Regions from separate parts of the Paenibacillus sp. CECT 9249 genome, predicted to be linked through region 2. Evidence: riboswitches for the same ligand, from Rfam matches in the RefSeq annotation. Region 2 holds a riboswitch; the other holds the start of a gene.
What was found. Region 2 has a riboswitch for S-adenosylmethionine ahead of metA (homoserine O-succinyltransferase). Riboswitches for the same ligand answer to the same signal wherever they lie in the genome.
Positions count from the first base shown of each region.

Region 1: it holds a riboswitch for S-adenosylmethionine, as region 2 does, so the genes downstream of both, LQ229_RS04025 (methionine ABC transporter ATP-binding protein) here and metA (homoserine O-succinyltransferase) in region 2, are expected to answer to the same signal.

Region 1 covers NZ_CAKKLI010000003.1:110,696-118,894, reverse strand. The annotation lists gene LQ229_RS04035 (MetQ/NlpA family ABC transporter substrate-binding protein) at 1-422, opposite strand, end outside; gene LQ229_RS04030 (methionine ABC transporter permease) at 668-1,339, opposite strand; gene LQ229_RS04025 (methionine ABC transporter ATP-binding protein) at 1,336-2,352, opposite strand; SAM riboswitch class I at 2,466-2,592, opposite strand; gene LQ229_RS04020 (Cthe_2314 family HEPN domain-containing protein) at 2,689-3,417, opposite strand; gene LQ229_RS04015 (UbiD family decarboxylase) at 3,407-5,179, opposite strand; gene LQ229_RS04010 (COX15/CtaA family protein) at 5,176-6,111, opposite strand; gene LQ229_RS04005 (thioredoxin family protein) at 6,303-6,650, opposite strand; gene LQ229_RS04000 (polysaccharide biosynthesis protein) at 6,731-8,199, opposite strand, start outside.
Region 2 covers NZ_CAKKLI010000001.1:336,414-344,612, forward strand. The annotation lists gene LQ229_RS01545 (putative sporulation protein YtxC) at 1-315, opposite strand, end outside; gene mqnC (cyclic dehypoxanthinyl futalosine synthase) at 502-1,635, opposite strand; gene LQ229_RS01555 (aminotransferase class I/II-fold pyridoxal phosphate-dependent enzyme) at 1,800-2,975, opposite strand; gene LQ229_RS01560 (PLP-dependent transferase) at 2,981-4,150, opposite strand; gene metA (homoserine O-succinyltransferase) at 4,183-5,124, opposite strand; SAM riboswitch class I at 5,207-5,315, opposite strand; gene corA (magnesium/cobalt transporter CorA) at 5,768-6,703, shown strand; gene LQ229_RS01575 (HRDC domain-containing protein) at 6,814-7,821, opposite strand; gene LQ229_RS01580 (DUF3055 domain-containing protein) at 8,070-8,199, shown strand, end outside.

The DNA of each region.
Region 1 (8,199 bases), on a different contig from region 2:
TCCTCTACGGAGCTAACTTTTTTGGAATACGCGCCGAAAGGCTCGACATGCACCGCCACCACGGAGACGAGGTCCGTGCCGTTTTTCTCGTTTTGTTCGTCCAAGTAAGGCTGGTGCTGGAAGAAGTTCGCATCCAGTCCTTTCTCCGCCAATTGCGTATTCGGCAAGATGTAGTCGGTAAACTCTTTAATTTCGAGTTTCACGCCCTCTTGCTCCAATTGCGCTTGAATATGTTTCAACATATCGCCGTGCGGCGTAGGCGATGCGCCGACCGTCAGCGTCACCGTTTGTTCGGCAGCGGAGCCGTTCTCGTTCTGAGCGGCAGGCTGCTGCGAAGCGCCGTTCTGAGCCGGCTTATTGCCGCAAGCGGCCAACACCGCCACAAGCGTCAAGCTAACAATTGCAAGTACCCATTTTTTCATCTTTGTTTCTCCCCTCAATCATCATTTTTTAAATAAGGATTTATATATATGCGTGTTCAAAAAGTCGGCTTTTCAGCACCGAGAAGGTTGCGAGAACCCGAAGAAGGAGGAGCGCAGTGTAGGCAAAACCTACATGAGCACCGGACTTCGAGGGTGAACGCAAGATTCGATGTCGAATCTGCCACCAGTCACGCTTCGTGATCAAAAGTTGACTTTTTGAACAACCTCTAAAATGGAATTTCTCCTTATTTTCTCGTAAAGTGCCGCACTAACCGGTCGCCCGCCATTTGCAGCAATTGCACCAGCAATACCACGAGCACGATAGAGACGATCATCGTTTCCGATTGATAGCGGTGATATCCGTATCGGATCGCCAAATCGCCCAGTCCGCCTCCGCCGACCATGCCCGACATCGCCGTATAAGAGACGAGCGTGACGACGGTAATCGTGATGCCCGCAAGGAGGCCTGGCCTTGCTTCAGGCATCAGCACTCGCATAATGATCTGGAACGTGCTCGCCCCCATCGCTTGCGCGGCTTCGAGCACGCCGCGGTCCACCTCCCGCAGCGACGTTTCCACCAAACGGGCGAAGAACGGAGCCGCGCCGACGACGAGCGGCGGAATCGTTCCGAGCACGCCGATCGATGTGCCGACAATCGATCTGGTGATCGGAATCATCGCAAAGATTAATATAATAAAAGGAATGGATCGCAAAATATTGACAATAAACGAAAGTACGGCGTATACCGCCTTTCCCCAGAACGACGAGGACCGGGCTGTAAGAAACAATACGATCCCGAGCGGCAGGCCGATCATAATGGAGAACAAGGACGAAGCGCCCAGCATACGCAGCGTATCGAGCGTCGCCTTGCCCATTTCCGGCCAATTGACGATCGAAAAATCGAGCGCGGCCGTCATCGGATCACCTCCACATCAAGCCCTTGCGCCGTAAGCTTGTCAATCGTCAGGCCGATATTGTCGGCGCTGCCCTCTAATCTTACGATTAGCTGGCCGTACGGCGTATCTTTGATCGTCGATATCGTGCCTTGCAATATCGCGAAATCGACATTCGTCTCCCGCGTCGTCTGCGACAGCGTGGATTCATACGTTTTCTCTCCGAGAAACGTAATCTTCACCGCCCGGGACGAAGCCGACTGCGACGTCGCGATCGCCGCCCGCAATAACTCGCCCCCGATGCCGTCGCGGGCGATAAAGTCTTTGGTCACTTCATGCTTCGGCTTCAGGAACACGTCCGTTACCTCGCCTTGTTCGACGATGCCCCCTGCATGAATGACAGCCACGCGGTCGCAAATGCTCTGAATGACATGCATTTCATGCGTAATCAGGACGATCGTGAGATGAAACCGCCGGTTAATATCCGACAGCAGCTTTAAGATCGAATCCGTCGTCTGCGGATCGAGCGCCGATGTCGCTTCGTCGCATAACAGCACGTCCGGATCGCTGGCGAGCGCTCTTGCAATGCCCACCCGCTGCTTCTGCCCGCCGGAGAGCTGGGCCGGATACTTGCTTGCATGCTGCTCCAATCCGACGAGCGCAAGCAATTCGTTCACTTTGCGCTCGATTGCGTTTGCAGGCGTTTTCGCCAGACGCAGCGGAAATGCGATGTTGTCGTATACGTTCGCGGAAGAGAGCAGATTGAAATGCTGGAAGATCATGCCGATTTTGCGGCGGCGCGTCTGCAGTTCTTTTTTGTCCAGCGCCGTAAGCTCGATCCCGTCTACCCACACTTCCCCTCCCGTCGGTCTTTCCAGCAAATTGATGCAGCGGATCAGGGTGCTTTTGCCCGCGCCGGAATGGCCGATCACTCCGAATATTTCGCCTTTGCGCACTTGCAAATCGACATGCTCCAAAGCCGTCGTTTGGCGTGCGCCTTTGCCGTATTTTTTCGTCAAACCTTTTAATTCGATCAATTTATCACCCTCTTATTTCGAAGAATGCTAGATTCATTGCCGTATTCCAATATGAAAAACCCTTTCGCGGACAGATGCGCAAAAGGGTTGTTAGTCATGTTCAGCAACAGCCTCTCTCATCTGCCGGAATGATCCATTCCGAAGGAATTAGCACCATGACATTAACGGCATGCGAACCGCTTGCCGATAATCGGTTGCCGGGCTTCATCGGGCCTTTCCCTCCGCCGCTCTCGATAAGAAACGAATTATGAAATTAGTTTGAGTATACTAGGTCTTTGCACATGAGTCAATGGAAATTAGATGAAAAATTACAATAAAATTTTCACGGAGCGAAATTTACGATTTCGCGCGCAGCAATCGAGCGATATGCTGAAACGACGCCAGCAGCGTCTTGCATACCATTTCCAACGCCTGATCCAAATCGGCAATATTGTGACCGATGTCTTCCAGCTTGACTCTGCCGTCCAGCGCCTGATGACGCTGCCAAAGATCGTCCTGCATTTCGCTGTTCATATAATGAATTTCGGTATTCCGCTGTTTGCGCAGCCGGCTCATCGGATCTTTGTACGATTCCTTAATGGCTCCAAGCTTCTCGGCAAGCTCGGGTTCCGTCCCCGTATATCGCATTTGCCGCAAAACGGTGAAGTAAGAAAACCGCTGCTTCACCTTCCCGGTATTCAGCTCAAGCACCCCGTTGAGCAGCGTGCCGAGCTTGTCCAACACCGAGAACACGCGAATAAGCCCGTTTTTGTAAAAATAGAGATGACGGCGGTAATCCGTTTCTTCCTCGGGCGTCATTTCGTCCTGATACGTCTTCGTTACCCGCGAATGGAAGCGTTCCGCCGCATACCGGCTCTGTTCCAGCTCGTCGAGCGACGTAATCAGCCCGCGTGCCCATATTTCGTACTTGCGCCATATATGCTTAGGATCGTTGTCCGCATTCGTCAGTCTTTGCAGTTGAAGAACCGTTCGCTCCATCGCTTCGAACGTCGAGCGGAGCAGCCCTTCATTATGTCTCGGCGCTTCGCCGAACAAGCCTCGCAGCATTTGCGTCTCACGCTCCATTGGCAAAATACGACTTCCAACGGTCATCCACCAATTTCACGATATCTTCGCGCGGGAACAATTCGTCCGGATAGCCGGGCTTCATGCGCGCGTCGATGACGATCGGAACATCGTATCCGAGATGATGCTGGTGAACTTCCGCGTGAGCGAACATATCCGTAGCCGGGTTGAATCGCGTAAACACCGTCCATAAGAACGAAGCCTGCGTTGCGGCAATCCGCGCATCGTCGACCAGAACGACGAGCGGCCAAGCCGTTCCTTTGGCTCGCAATCGCGCGAGCAGCCGCTGGGCCAACTCCGGTTCCGCTTCGTAAGATGCGCCGGATACGACGAGACAGCCGCCGCAGTATACTTCAATATTGTCGATTTCCTCGATGTCGCCTTCGCCGTAACTGCGCGGCAATTCGCGAACCGGCTCGCCGACGCCGAGCATGATCGCCTTGCTGCCGTGATTCAATCGAAGTCCGGTATAATCGAGCGTATCATGCGACGTTTTATTGAGAATGAACAAGTCCGTCTTCGGATCGAACCGTTCAAGCACCGTTTCCATCAAATGCCCGAAATTCGCCAAGTCGAGCGATTGATCCGTTAATATTAAAAATTTCGTCAGCGTCAGCTGCCCTTGGCCGAGAATGGCGAAGCCGCTCGTCAACGCTTCCCGCGAGTAGCTCTCGCGCACGATCGCCGCCGCAAGCGGATGAACGCCCGTTTCCGCATACGCCCATAGCGATTTGACGCCCGGCAGCGCAAGCGGATAAGCAGGCGCAAGCAGGCGCTGCAAAAATTCGCCTAAATAATAATCTTCCTGACGCGGTTTGCCGACAACAGTTGCCGGGTAGATGGCGTCTTTCCGGTGGTACATATGGCTGACGTTCAGCACCGGAAAGTCGTGCACCAACGAATAATAGCCGTAATGATCGCCGAACGGCCCTTCCGGCCGGCGCACATGCGGCGGCACCGTCCCGCGGATCACGAACTCCGCTTCGGCCGGCATGCGATGGCCCCCGAGCGGATCGTCCACCATCGGCAGCTTCTGTCCCATAATGAGCGAAGTCAGCAGCAGTTCGGACAATTGCTCCGGCACCGGGGCGATCGCAGAAGCGATCAACGCGGGCGGGCCGCCTATGAAGACCGATACCGGCAGCGCCTCGTTCCTTTGTTCCGCGACATGATAATGAAAGCCGCCGCCTTTATGTATTTGCCAATGTATGCCGGTCGTCTTGTCGTCGTATATTTGAATGCGGTACATTCCGAGGTTGTTGTCGCTCTTATGATCCGGATGTTCCGTATAGACGAGCGGTAGCGTCACGAACGGCCCGCCGTCTTCCTGCCAGCTCGTAATGGCCGGCAATCCCGCGAGCGGCGCCTCCTTGCGGCAGACGTCGAGAATCGGCGCCTGCTCTTTGCCGACCGTCTTCATGCCGACCTTCAACAGATCTTTAATTAAGCCGCGTTCCCCCCATAGCGCCTTCGGAGTGGGAGGGAGCAGCGATTTCGTTGCCCCCATAATTTGCCGCACCAACGCCTCCGGACGCGGGCCGAAGGCAAGATCGACGCGCCGGCTCGTTCCGAACAAATTGGTGACAATCGGAAACGGGCTGCCTTTCACGTTCGTAAACAGCAAGGCGGGCCCTTCCTCGGAGATGACGCGGCGGTGAATTTCCGCAATTTCCAAATACGGATCGACCTCGGCTTCGATGACCGCCAATTGCTTCTCCCGGCGCAGCACCTCGATATATTGGCGCAAATTCGTATAAGTCAACGAGATTCCCCCTTTCCTAATTGCAATACGCGGGCGCTTAAATAACATAGAACGCCGAACAAGCCCGAAACGAGCACCGTATGCAGCAGACTCGCGTACAAATGCGCGTTCTCGTTATGCATCGACAGCACAAGCCAAGCGCCGCTCAACACTTGGGAAGCGCATAATACGAGCGCCCAGACGCCCGCGATGCGGATTTCGCGTACATGCTTATGTCGATGATAAGCGAAATGGGCCATAACCGCAACAACAATGAGCAGCAGCAGCGCCGCCACGCGATGCAGAAAGGCGATCAGCGTCGATCCGTGCAGCGTTGGGATCACTTCGCCGTTGCAGAGCGGCCATCCTTGGCAGCCGCCCCATGATTCCGTATGCCGCACGAAAGCGCCGACATAGACGACAATGTATGAGTAGATGGCGACAAGCCATACGGAATTGCGGAACCGCTTCGATACCGCAGGCAACGTACGGGGCGGATCCGTCAGCCCTTTGCTTCTTCGGTACAGCGCGATCGACAGCATCAGCGTACCGGCAAACGCCAGCAGCGAAAAGCCGTAATGCAGCGCCATCACGGCCGGGACTTGTCCTTTGACGACAGCCAAAGCGCCCATCACCGCTTGCACATATGTGAAAAAAAGCGCAATAGAAGCGTACCATAACGTATCTTTGCGTTCTTTGACGTACTTCCATACCAAAATAAATAAAACAAGCACTAATATGCCTACGATTCCGCTAACCGCCCGGTGCGAGTATTCGATGAGCGACTCGATCGTCTTGGCAGGAACGAATTTGCCGTTGCAGAGCCAAATCGTCCAGTCGCTGCCGCAGCCTTGGCCGGAGCCGGTCTTCGTTACGAGCGCCCCGTTCAGCAGAACGAGCACCATGCCGAAACAAGTGATGTAGGACAGCCAATTCAGTTTGTTCGTTTTCAATTTATGTTCACCTACTAGTCCATAAAAAATGTCACAACCGATATAGAACTAATTCTCATTATACCTGATTTATTGCGGGAATTTACATCCCAATTGTGACAAAAAGCAAAAGCTCCGGCCTGCGAATCGACATGTAAAAAGAAAAACGTCCCTGCCTGATTCGCAGGAACGTGTCGATTAATAAAATGAAGTTATCCTTTTTGCAGCGTGTCCGCCACTTGCAGCGCACGATCGAAAAATTGCTCAATTTCTTCGCGCGTTTTCCGCAATTTGCTGACAAAGCGAACCAGTTCTTTGCCTTGCGAGAAAGCGATAAAACTCGGGATGCCAAGAATTTGGTAATGATCGCATAAATCCGGAAATTCGTCGCGGTCGATTTCAATCAACGTCAGCTTGTCCGCATATTTCGCCTCGACGTCCGGCATAAACGGATCGATAAAATGGCAGTCTTTGCACCAAACCGCCTTAAATACGGCCATAACCGGTTTTTCCCCTTGGATCAACGTTTGAAATTGTTCTGTGGACGTTATTTTTTCCATCGTGATTCACTCCATTTCTTCCTTCTAGGTTGTGCAAAACATTCCTTGAAAACACGATATAACAACATATTCCTGACCTCTTACCTCATTGCCGATTTCGAACGCTGCAGCCGCATGAACGGTTTCAACGCTTTGCGCAGCGGAGCCGGGTAGTTGTTTAACTCCTCGGCCGTAACAAGCCGCAGCGCGGCGAGCAGCGCCGGATACAGCAAGAGCACGGCCAATCCGACCAAGCCGGACGAAAAAAAGAAGGCGACGCGGGCGGGAAGCAGATGCACCAGCAGATTTCCGGCCCATTCGACCCCGCCTCCGACAGCCGCAAGCACCGCTACCGTTGCCGCAAATCCTCCCCAGCGGTTGCCGAGAATTTGGAACGGGACGATTTTCTTTAACGTTCTAATATTCAATAACGTAATGATGACGAAACATAGCGTCGTCGCGGCGATAATGCCGTAAACGCCGAGCCATGGCGCCAGAATGAAGCTGAAGGCAAGCTTGGCGGCGATCCCGATGATGACATGAACCATCGCGGCATTCGGTTTGCTAACTCCGAGCAGGATCGAATTCGTCACCATCATCGTAATTTGGAAGATCGTCCCCGCCGTCAGCATGCCGACAATCGCCGCACCGTCCTGGGTACTGAACAAGAGGCCGTTGACCGAATAAGCGGCGACGCTGAGCGCGAGCACGATCGGCATGCCGGTAAATATCGAGATGCGCATCGCCAGCGTCACTTGCCGGTTCAAATGCTCTTGATCGCCCCGCGCAAATGCGGCGGAGATGACCGGCAGGAGCGACGTGCTGAGCGCGATCGCAAGGATCGGCGGAATGCCGGCGACCGCTTGCGCGCGCATGCTGAGAATATCAATCGCTTGCATTGCTTGCTCGTAGCCATGCCAAGGTTCCAATAGCCGAATGCCGATCGTGCCGTCAACGGTATATACGGCTTGCACCGTAATGGCTGTAAAAATAAGCGGCACCGATATTTTAAATATATCCGCATATATTGTCCGCAGCGGGACGGGCGGCGAATGTCTGGCGACCTTACCCCGGCTCTGTCTGTCCGCCTTCTTCAGCTTGCGGGCGTAATAGATCATCACGAGGAGCGCCGCGATTCCGCCGAGCACCCCGCCGAAAGAAGCGCCCGCAGCGACCCACTGATCGCTGTAGCCCCATTGCAGCAGCGCAAAAGCGATGCCAAGCGCCGCAACGACGCGTACGATCTGCTCGACGATTTGCGAAACGCCTCCCGGGGCCATCATGTTCCGCCCCTGGAAATATCCGCGCATCATCGCAATCGTCGGAAACATCAGCAGCGCGGGCGCTAAAGCCCGTATAGCTGACACCGACTCCGGCACTCTGTTGAGCGCGGCGTAGGCCGGGGCGAACACGTACAATAATACCGTAATGACCGCGCCTGTCGCAAAGCCGAACAGAAGCGCCGCGCGGTATACTCGCTGCGCTTCTTCTTCCTTGTTCAATGCGTACCTTTCCGAGACCATTTTGCTGAGCGTGCTCGGAATGCCGGCGGTGGCTACCGTTAACAACA
Region 2 (8,199 bases):
TACCGCATCTGTTCCTTCGAAGCGGCATTGTTTCGCGATCATTTTCCGCAGCAGCATGCTTTCCTTTTCCTTCAAGACGTATTCCGCCAACGCATTTGCCGCTTTTTTATATATTTCTTCCGTACCGGAATCGCCGTTTGCATCGGATGAAGGTCCGTAACAGATGAAATTCGTTTCACCCGCTCGCGTCGCGAAACGAAAGTGGACTCCTTCCTCTTCTGTATGTAAATCGTCGAATTCACGGGTGAAGCAATCGTATAATTTGGAAATGTCTTTCGCGGAAGTTTCCGTCATCGATACTGTAAAAAGTTCCATGGACTCACTCCTCAACGTTTGGTATATCCGTTAACGCGATTTCTTTGATGCCTTATTCAGTATATGGGGTTTCCGAAACAGATATACGACGATGAATTTGGAAACTCCGCCGCAAGAAACAGGAAAAAACCCCGGAAAGCGTCAAGCTATCCAGGGTTAAAAGCGTAATCTAATCCGTCGAACTATTTAATTTTGCATGACGAAATCGCGCTCGACCCTCGCATTCTCGTCAAAGATTCGCAATATATTATATTTGGTATCGCGCTGCGCCGGCGTTTTCCCCGCTTCGCGGATGATTTGCAACGTCGAACCGATGTTGACTTTATGCGTTGCCCCGGCCGCGGATACGACATTCTCTTCGATCATCGTGCTGCCGAAGTCGTTGCAGCCGTAAGACAACGTTAATTTGCCGATTTCCGGCCCCATCGTAACCCAGGAAGATTGGAAATTCGGGATATTGTCAAGCGTAATGCGGCTGATCGCGAGCGTCTTCAAATATTCTTCCGGCGTCGCGCGCTCGACCCGAATATTGGTGTTATCGGGTTGGAACGTCCACGGGATGAATGCCAGGAACCCGGCGGACGGGTATTTATTCGCAATGCATTCGTCCTGCGCCTCGCGGACGCGCAGCAAATGCAGCGCACGCTCTTCCATCGATTCTCCGAATCCGATGACCATTGTGGCCGTCGTATTCATGCCGATTTTATGCGCCGTTTGCATAACGTCCATCCAATCGCGCCAGGAGCCTTTTAATTTGCTTATTTTGCTGCGCGTACGGTCGTCCAATATTTCCGCTCCGCCGCCCGGCAACGAATCGAGTCCCGCTTCGTGAAGCTCGCGAATGACTTCTTCCAGCGACAAACCGTCGGATACCTCTTTCATCTTCAAAATTTCCGCGGGAGAAAAGGAATGCATCGTAATATCGAACCGTTTCTTAATTTCCCGCAGCAAATTCGTATAGTAGCTGAACGGCAAATTCGGGTTGGTTCCGCCTTGCATCAATATTTCCGTTCCGTTCACGTCGATCGTTTCTTGTATTTTTTGGAAAATCGTCTCATCCGGCAATACATAGCCTTCCTCATGCCCCGGACGACGATAAAATGCGCAAAAGCGGCAATATACGTCGCAAATGTTGGTGTAATTAATATTTCGGCCGATAACGAACGTCGTTATCGGTTCGGGATGCCATCGCTTCATGACTTCGTTGGCGACATGGCCCATTTTCTCGACTTGATCCGATTCGAACAGCGCGATACATTCCTCCAGGCCGATCCGTTCCCCTTGCAAAGCTTTATCCAGTATACGATCTATCGAACCCATCGTAGTATAGCATCTCCCTTGTTATGAATTTTACAATATACGAATTCCGTCCGTTTGTTTCATCGTAACATAATTTGCAAAGAAAAACAGCACCTTTCGGCGCTGTCGCTTATCGAAAAAATGCAAGGTTCCTGCGCGGGCTTCCTTGACATCCTTATACAAGATCAATCTTGCAGCGCTTGGGATAAATCGTCGATCAAATCGCCGATATGCTCCAATCCTACCGAAAACCGCAGCAATCCGTCGCCGATCCCCCGCTCCAACCGAACTTCGCGCGGCATCGCCGCATGGGACATCATCGCCGGGTAGGACAAGATGCTTTCCACCGCACCCAAGCTAACGGCAACAAGCGGAATCTGCACTTTGCCGAGCACTTGCTTCGCCTTCTCTCCCGATCCGACGTCGAAGGACACGACGGCCCCGTAGCCGGACGATTGCTTCTCGTGAATGGCCCGTCCAGGATGATCTTCCAATCCCGGATAGTATACTTTGACGATATTCGGATGCTCCGCAAGCCAAGCCGCCAGCTTGCGGGCGCTCTGTTCCGAATGAGCCATACGGGCTTCGAGCGTTTTCATCCCTCGCATAAGGAGCCACGACTCCTGTACGCTGAGCACCGTCCCCATCCCGTTCTGCAGCTGCTTCAGCCGGCGGCCGAGGGACTCGCTGCCGGCGACGGCCAGCCCGGCCAGCACATCGCTATGGCCGCCTAGAAATTTGGTCGCGCTATGCAGCACGATGTCGACGCCGAGCTCGATCGGCCGTTGATGATACGGCGTCATGAACGTATTGTCGAGCAGCGTGAGCAGGCCATGCGATTTCGCCCATGTTGCGACCGCTTCGATATCTGTAATTTTCAACGTAGGATTGGACGGCGTTTCCAGGAAGACCGCTTTCGTATTCGGTTGCAAAGCCGCCTTCACCCGGTCGAGATCCGTCATATCGACAAACGTCGTTGCAATGTTCATTCGATTCAAAATCGTCGTCAGAAAACGGTAAGTCCCCCCGTAAACGTCTTCCGTCACAATGACATGATCGCCGCTGGAAAACAACATGAACGCCGTGGAAATGGCCGCCATGCCCGAAGCGAACGCGAAACCGCCCGCCCCTCCTTCCAAAACGGCAATGTATTGCTCCAAAGCGTCCCTCGTAGGATTGCCGGAACGGGAATAGTCGAACGGCGGCGGATCGTTAATGTCGCGATGATGAAATGTCGACGCTTGATATATCGGCATGCTGGACGCGCCGGTCGCCCCGTCGATCTCCCCGCCGAAATGCAGCAGCCGGGTTGCGAATCTGCGCTGCCGATCCGAAATTTGCTTCTTGTTCTGATCTTTCATATCGTCTATTCTCCTTCGATTTCCCGTCTTGCCGCTTCGATCGCCCGGCCAAGATCTTGAATGAGGTCGTCTACATGTTCGATGCCTACGGAAAAACGCAGCAATCGATCGTCGACGCCTACTTTTTCCCGTATTTCGGGCGGAATGTCGGCATGCGTTTGCACGGCCGGATAAGTCATAAGCGATTCGACGCCGCCCAAGCTTTCCGCAAAGGCGATTAAACGAATATGGCGCAGTATCGGCTCGATATACCGTTTATTTTTCATTTTGAACGAGAAGATGCCGGTGTTGCCGGAAGATTGCTTGTTCTGCACCTCGTAACCGGGATGATCCGGCAGCGCGGGATAATACACTTGTTCCACTTGCGGATGCTCCCGCAAATATTCGGCAATGCGGAGCGCGTTATATTGATGCCTTTCCATCCGCAAAGCCAGCGTTTTCATGCCGCGCATCAATTGGTAGGAATCGGACGGGCCCAGCACCGCGCCGATCGAGTTGTGCAGAAACGCCATTTGTTCGGATAACGACTGTCCTTTCGTCACAATTATGCCTGCCAACACATCGTTATGGCCGCCCAAATATTTGCTCGCGCTGTGTATGACAATATCCGCGCCGAGTTCTAGCGGACGTTGGAAGAAAGGCGTCAGAAGCGTATTGTCCACAATGGTGAGAATTTGCTTTTTGCGGGCCCATGCCGCCACCGCCCCGATATCGGTAATCATCATAAGCGGGTTCGTCGGAGTCTCGATCAGCACCGCTTTCGTATTCGGCAAACAGCTCGCCTCGAGCGCGTCGAAATCGTTCGTATCCACATAAGTGGCCGTTACGCCGAACCGGCTCATCACGCGTTCCAACAAGCGGTAGGTACCTCCGTATAAATCGAGGGAAACGATCAGGTGATCGCCTTGCCCGAACAATGCGAATATCGTCTGCAGCGCCGCCATCCCGGAGCTGCAAGCGAATCCCGCGTCTCCGCGCTCCAAATCCGCAATCGCTTCCTCCAGCACCGCGCGGGTCGGATTTTTCGTGCGGGAATAATCGAATCCCGTGCTTTCTCCCAACCGCGGATGCCGAAAGGCAGTCGCTTGATAGATGGGAAAGTTAACGGCCCCGGTTGCCGGTTCGTTTACGGAGCCGATTTGCGCCAAGCGGCTCTCTATTTTTAAATCTGACATAGGATGGTGCTCCCCCCGATCGTGGTATTCGCTCAAATCCAAGCGCCGTAGTCGACTTCGACTCCCGCATTCAGATCGTATGGCGTTTCTTGATAGACATAGTAGTTCAGCCAATTCGAGAACAACAGGTTTGCATGCGACCGCCAAGTGGAAAGCGGCGGCTTTGTCGGATCGTCGTCCGGATAATAATTTTTCGGAACCGCAATTGGAAGCCCTTTGCTAACGTCGCGGTCATACTCCCATTTTAAAGTACAAGGATCGTATTCGGAATGGCCTGTGACGAAAATTTGTTTGCCGTCTTTCGTCGCGGCGATATAGACGCCCGCTTCTTCGGATTCCGACAGAATTTCCAGCGACTCGACCGATTCGATGTCCTCTTTGCGCACTTCCGTATGCCGCGACTGCGGCACGTAGAAAATGTCGTCAAAACCGCGCAGCAGCTTGACGTTCTGCTTATTGACCGTATGGGCGAACACGCCGAAGCATTTTTCCGCGAGCGGATATTTCCGAATTCCGTAATGATAGTACAGCCCCGCTTGGGAAGCCCAACATATGTGCATGGTCGAAGTAACGTTCGACTTGCTCCATTCGAGAATTTCTTTTAATTCTTCCCAATAATTCACTTCTTCGAACTCCATTTGTTCGACCGGCGCCCCGGTGACGATCATCCCGTCAAACCGCAAATGGCGGATCTCATCAAACGTTTTATAAAAGGTTTCCAAATGTTCGGCCGACGTGTTTTTCGACTTATGCGATTTCGGATGAAGCAGCACAAATTCCACCTGCAGCGGCGTATTTCCGATTAAGCGCAATATTTGCGTTTCGGTCGTTTCTTTCGTAGGCATCAAATTTAAAATAGCAATGCGCAAAGGCCGTATATCTTGATGGTATGCCCGCGATTCATCCATAACGAAAATATTTTCTTGAATCAACACTTCTTTGGCCGGAAGCGAATCCGGAATTTTGATCGGCATAAAGCTCACTCCTTTGTCTCAAATATAAAATGAGAAAAACCTTTCTCATACGAGAAAGGTTGTCATGTTCGTTCATGAGCCTTTCTCATCTGTCAGAAGCTACGCTTCCGCAAGAATTAGCACCGTACTATACTTAATAGCCGGTTGCCGGGTTTCATTGGGCTAGTCCCTCCACCTACTCTTGATAAGAATTGCTATGCAATATTCAGTTAATTTTAATAACTACTTTAATCGAAATACAGGCGGCAGTCAAGACTTTTTCGAGCATCCGGCGTGCGAACGATTCGGCCTTGCCAACCGCCGCACATTTTGCCGGCGGACGCCATAATTTATGATAGGTCGACGTCATGATTTTGTCTTGAAACATCAATGGACGCGCGTTATACTAAACAAGTGCTTGAATAACGAAATGGAGAGGTGAAGCCGGAATGGATGGCGATCCGAGGCCGAAAGGGGTTCGCAACTTCCCGCAACTGCATAGGAACGAAGTCAGCGTTCGATGTTTGACGTCCGGTGGAACGAACCGTTATCGTTATTGCTTGCATATTCGGTAAACCGCGGCGTTATATTCGCATGCCTGATTTCTTCCTCTGCTCTTGCGCGCAATGCAAGCAGTAAGGCAATCGAAGAGGAGTGAAATCGGATGAAAATACGTTTGGTACACGACGGCGCGTTTACATTGATCGATAACATCCATCAAGCGTTGGATGCGCCGAGTCAAGGTTTTTACTGGATTGACGCCGACGTCGACGATCTTGTCGTTTTGCAGCCGTTGTTCGGCATGCATGATTTGGCGGTGGAGGATTGTTTAAGCGAAGAAGAACAACGCCCGAAAATCGAAATTCATGAGAGCCATTATTTTATCGTCATCAACAGCATTCGTTTTGACGATGAGGAAATTTTCCTGCGCGCGCTGAATATATTTCTGGGCAGGCATTACATCATTACCGTTACAAAGCAAAAAATCAACGAGCTTCGAGCGGTCAAACCGCTGCTCTGGGAACAAGAAGTCGACAAGCCCGACCGGTTCTTGTATCATCTCGTCGACCTGGTCGTAGACAACTACTTTTCCGTCGGCGATCGGATCGAAGTCCGGATCGAGAATTTGGAAGAAGATATATTGATGCATACGAAGAAAACGCATCTGAATGAAATTATCGGATTGCGAAGCGAAATTTTATGGTTGAAAAAAGTGCTTAACCCGCAAAAAGAAGTGATCGCTACATTAAATAAGAAAGATTTGAAATTGATTGACGACGAGTTGCAAAAATATTTCAGCGACATTTACGAAAACGCGGTCAAAATCTCGGAAACATTCGAGACGTACCGCGACTTGATGAGCAACTTGCGCGAAGCTTACCAATCGAGCATCGCGAACCGCGCCAACGATATTATGCGCGTATTCACCGCGATGACCGTCATCTTCCTGCCCCTAACGATTATAACGGGCATATACGGGATGAATTTCGACAATATGCCGGAGCTTCATTGGAATTTCAGCTACTACGTTGTGCTAGGCTTCATGCTGACGTTAGGCCTCGGCATGTTCTATATATTTCGCAAGAAGGATTGGTTGTAAAAGGCTATCAGCCGATATATCGGCTGATCTCGGATAAGGCCGTCCCCATCGGCAAGTTGAACCGCCGCCAGGGGACGGCCTTATGCCGGCTTATGCCGGTATGAATGGCGCTACACCGCCTGTTTCACCGCTTCGCCTTGGCGCCGGAAACGAAGCCGCAGCAAGCGAATCCGCTCATATAACAAATCGATATTGTCCGCTTTCATAATATCGTCTCCGTACGCTTGCAATAAGACAGGCTTTACATATTTATCGCCCCTCGTTTGCATCGCCTCCCAGATCAAAGCCTGTTCTTCCGCCGGCATATCCCGAAGCTCGCGTTCGATCACCGGTTCTACATCGTAGCCGTCCCGTTCAAGCTCTTCCAGCATTTGCACCAATTCGCGGCGCTGCATGCCGCACTGTTCTTGCAGTTCCGCAATGGACCGGCCTTGCTGGACCCCCTCGAGAAGGCGGCGACGCCCGGTTAGCTTGTCCATTTCCTGCTTATATTTCACTTCCTTCTGCTTGTACAGCCACTGCGTAAATTCCAGCGGATCGAGTTTCTCCTTCACCCAATCGAGCGGAAAACGATGCTCGCGCGGTACCTCTTTCGTAATTTCGATAATGCCCGTTCCGTACAATTCGACTTTGTTCTCGCCGAAACCGGGGATTTGCAGCAATTCCTCCGGCGTTTGCGGAATAAACGTGCCGATTAAGCGCAGCATTCGATTGGTGGCGACGAAATAAGGGGCTTTCTTCACGGCGGCGGCCTGCGAACGCCTCCATTGGGTCAACGCCGCATACAGCGCTTCGTTCGGATTCAAATCGCTATAGCATGCGAGCATTTGCGCGCCGTACATTTTCGACGTTTTGTCCGTACGGTCGTCCAACATCCCGTCAATAACCGGCGAATATCCTTCTCCAAGCTTCACCGCGATTCCATGGCGAAATACCGACAGAAGCTCTTGCCAAGATCCCCCCTCGTACCACACGGTTTGCTCCGCATGGCCGTCCGGTTTCGGCTCGTCCCAGAACAAATGCCACTCACCGTGCCGTTCGCAGATCGACACCTGAGCCGTAACGATCCGGTCGTGCTCCGTCCGTTTCTCCAAACTGTTCAAAAACACAATATTCATACTGCTTGCTCCTCCTTTATTCTCGTTTGAAAAAATTCCGGACAAACAAAAAACACCCCTCCTACGTCATGTAAGAGAGGTGCTTCCTCCGTCCGATTTTTCAATTACCCTTATTATACCATGCAACCGCTTCCTGTCAATCCTGCATCGAAAACTTCCGTCATGCCTCTTCGGATTGGCATCGCAGAAGGTTTATAATATAATGAGTACGAATCTACGAAACCTTAAAGGAGCTTAATGCGATGTCCATGCTGGAATTTGATTTTTTATCCGATCATACGGAAGATACGTCCACCCGATTCGTTACCTTTATCGGAAACAGCTATAAACGATTCGATCTGGCCATTACGAAAACGAACCGCTTCTACGGCAAACAAC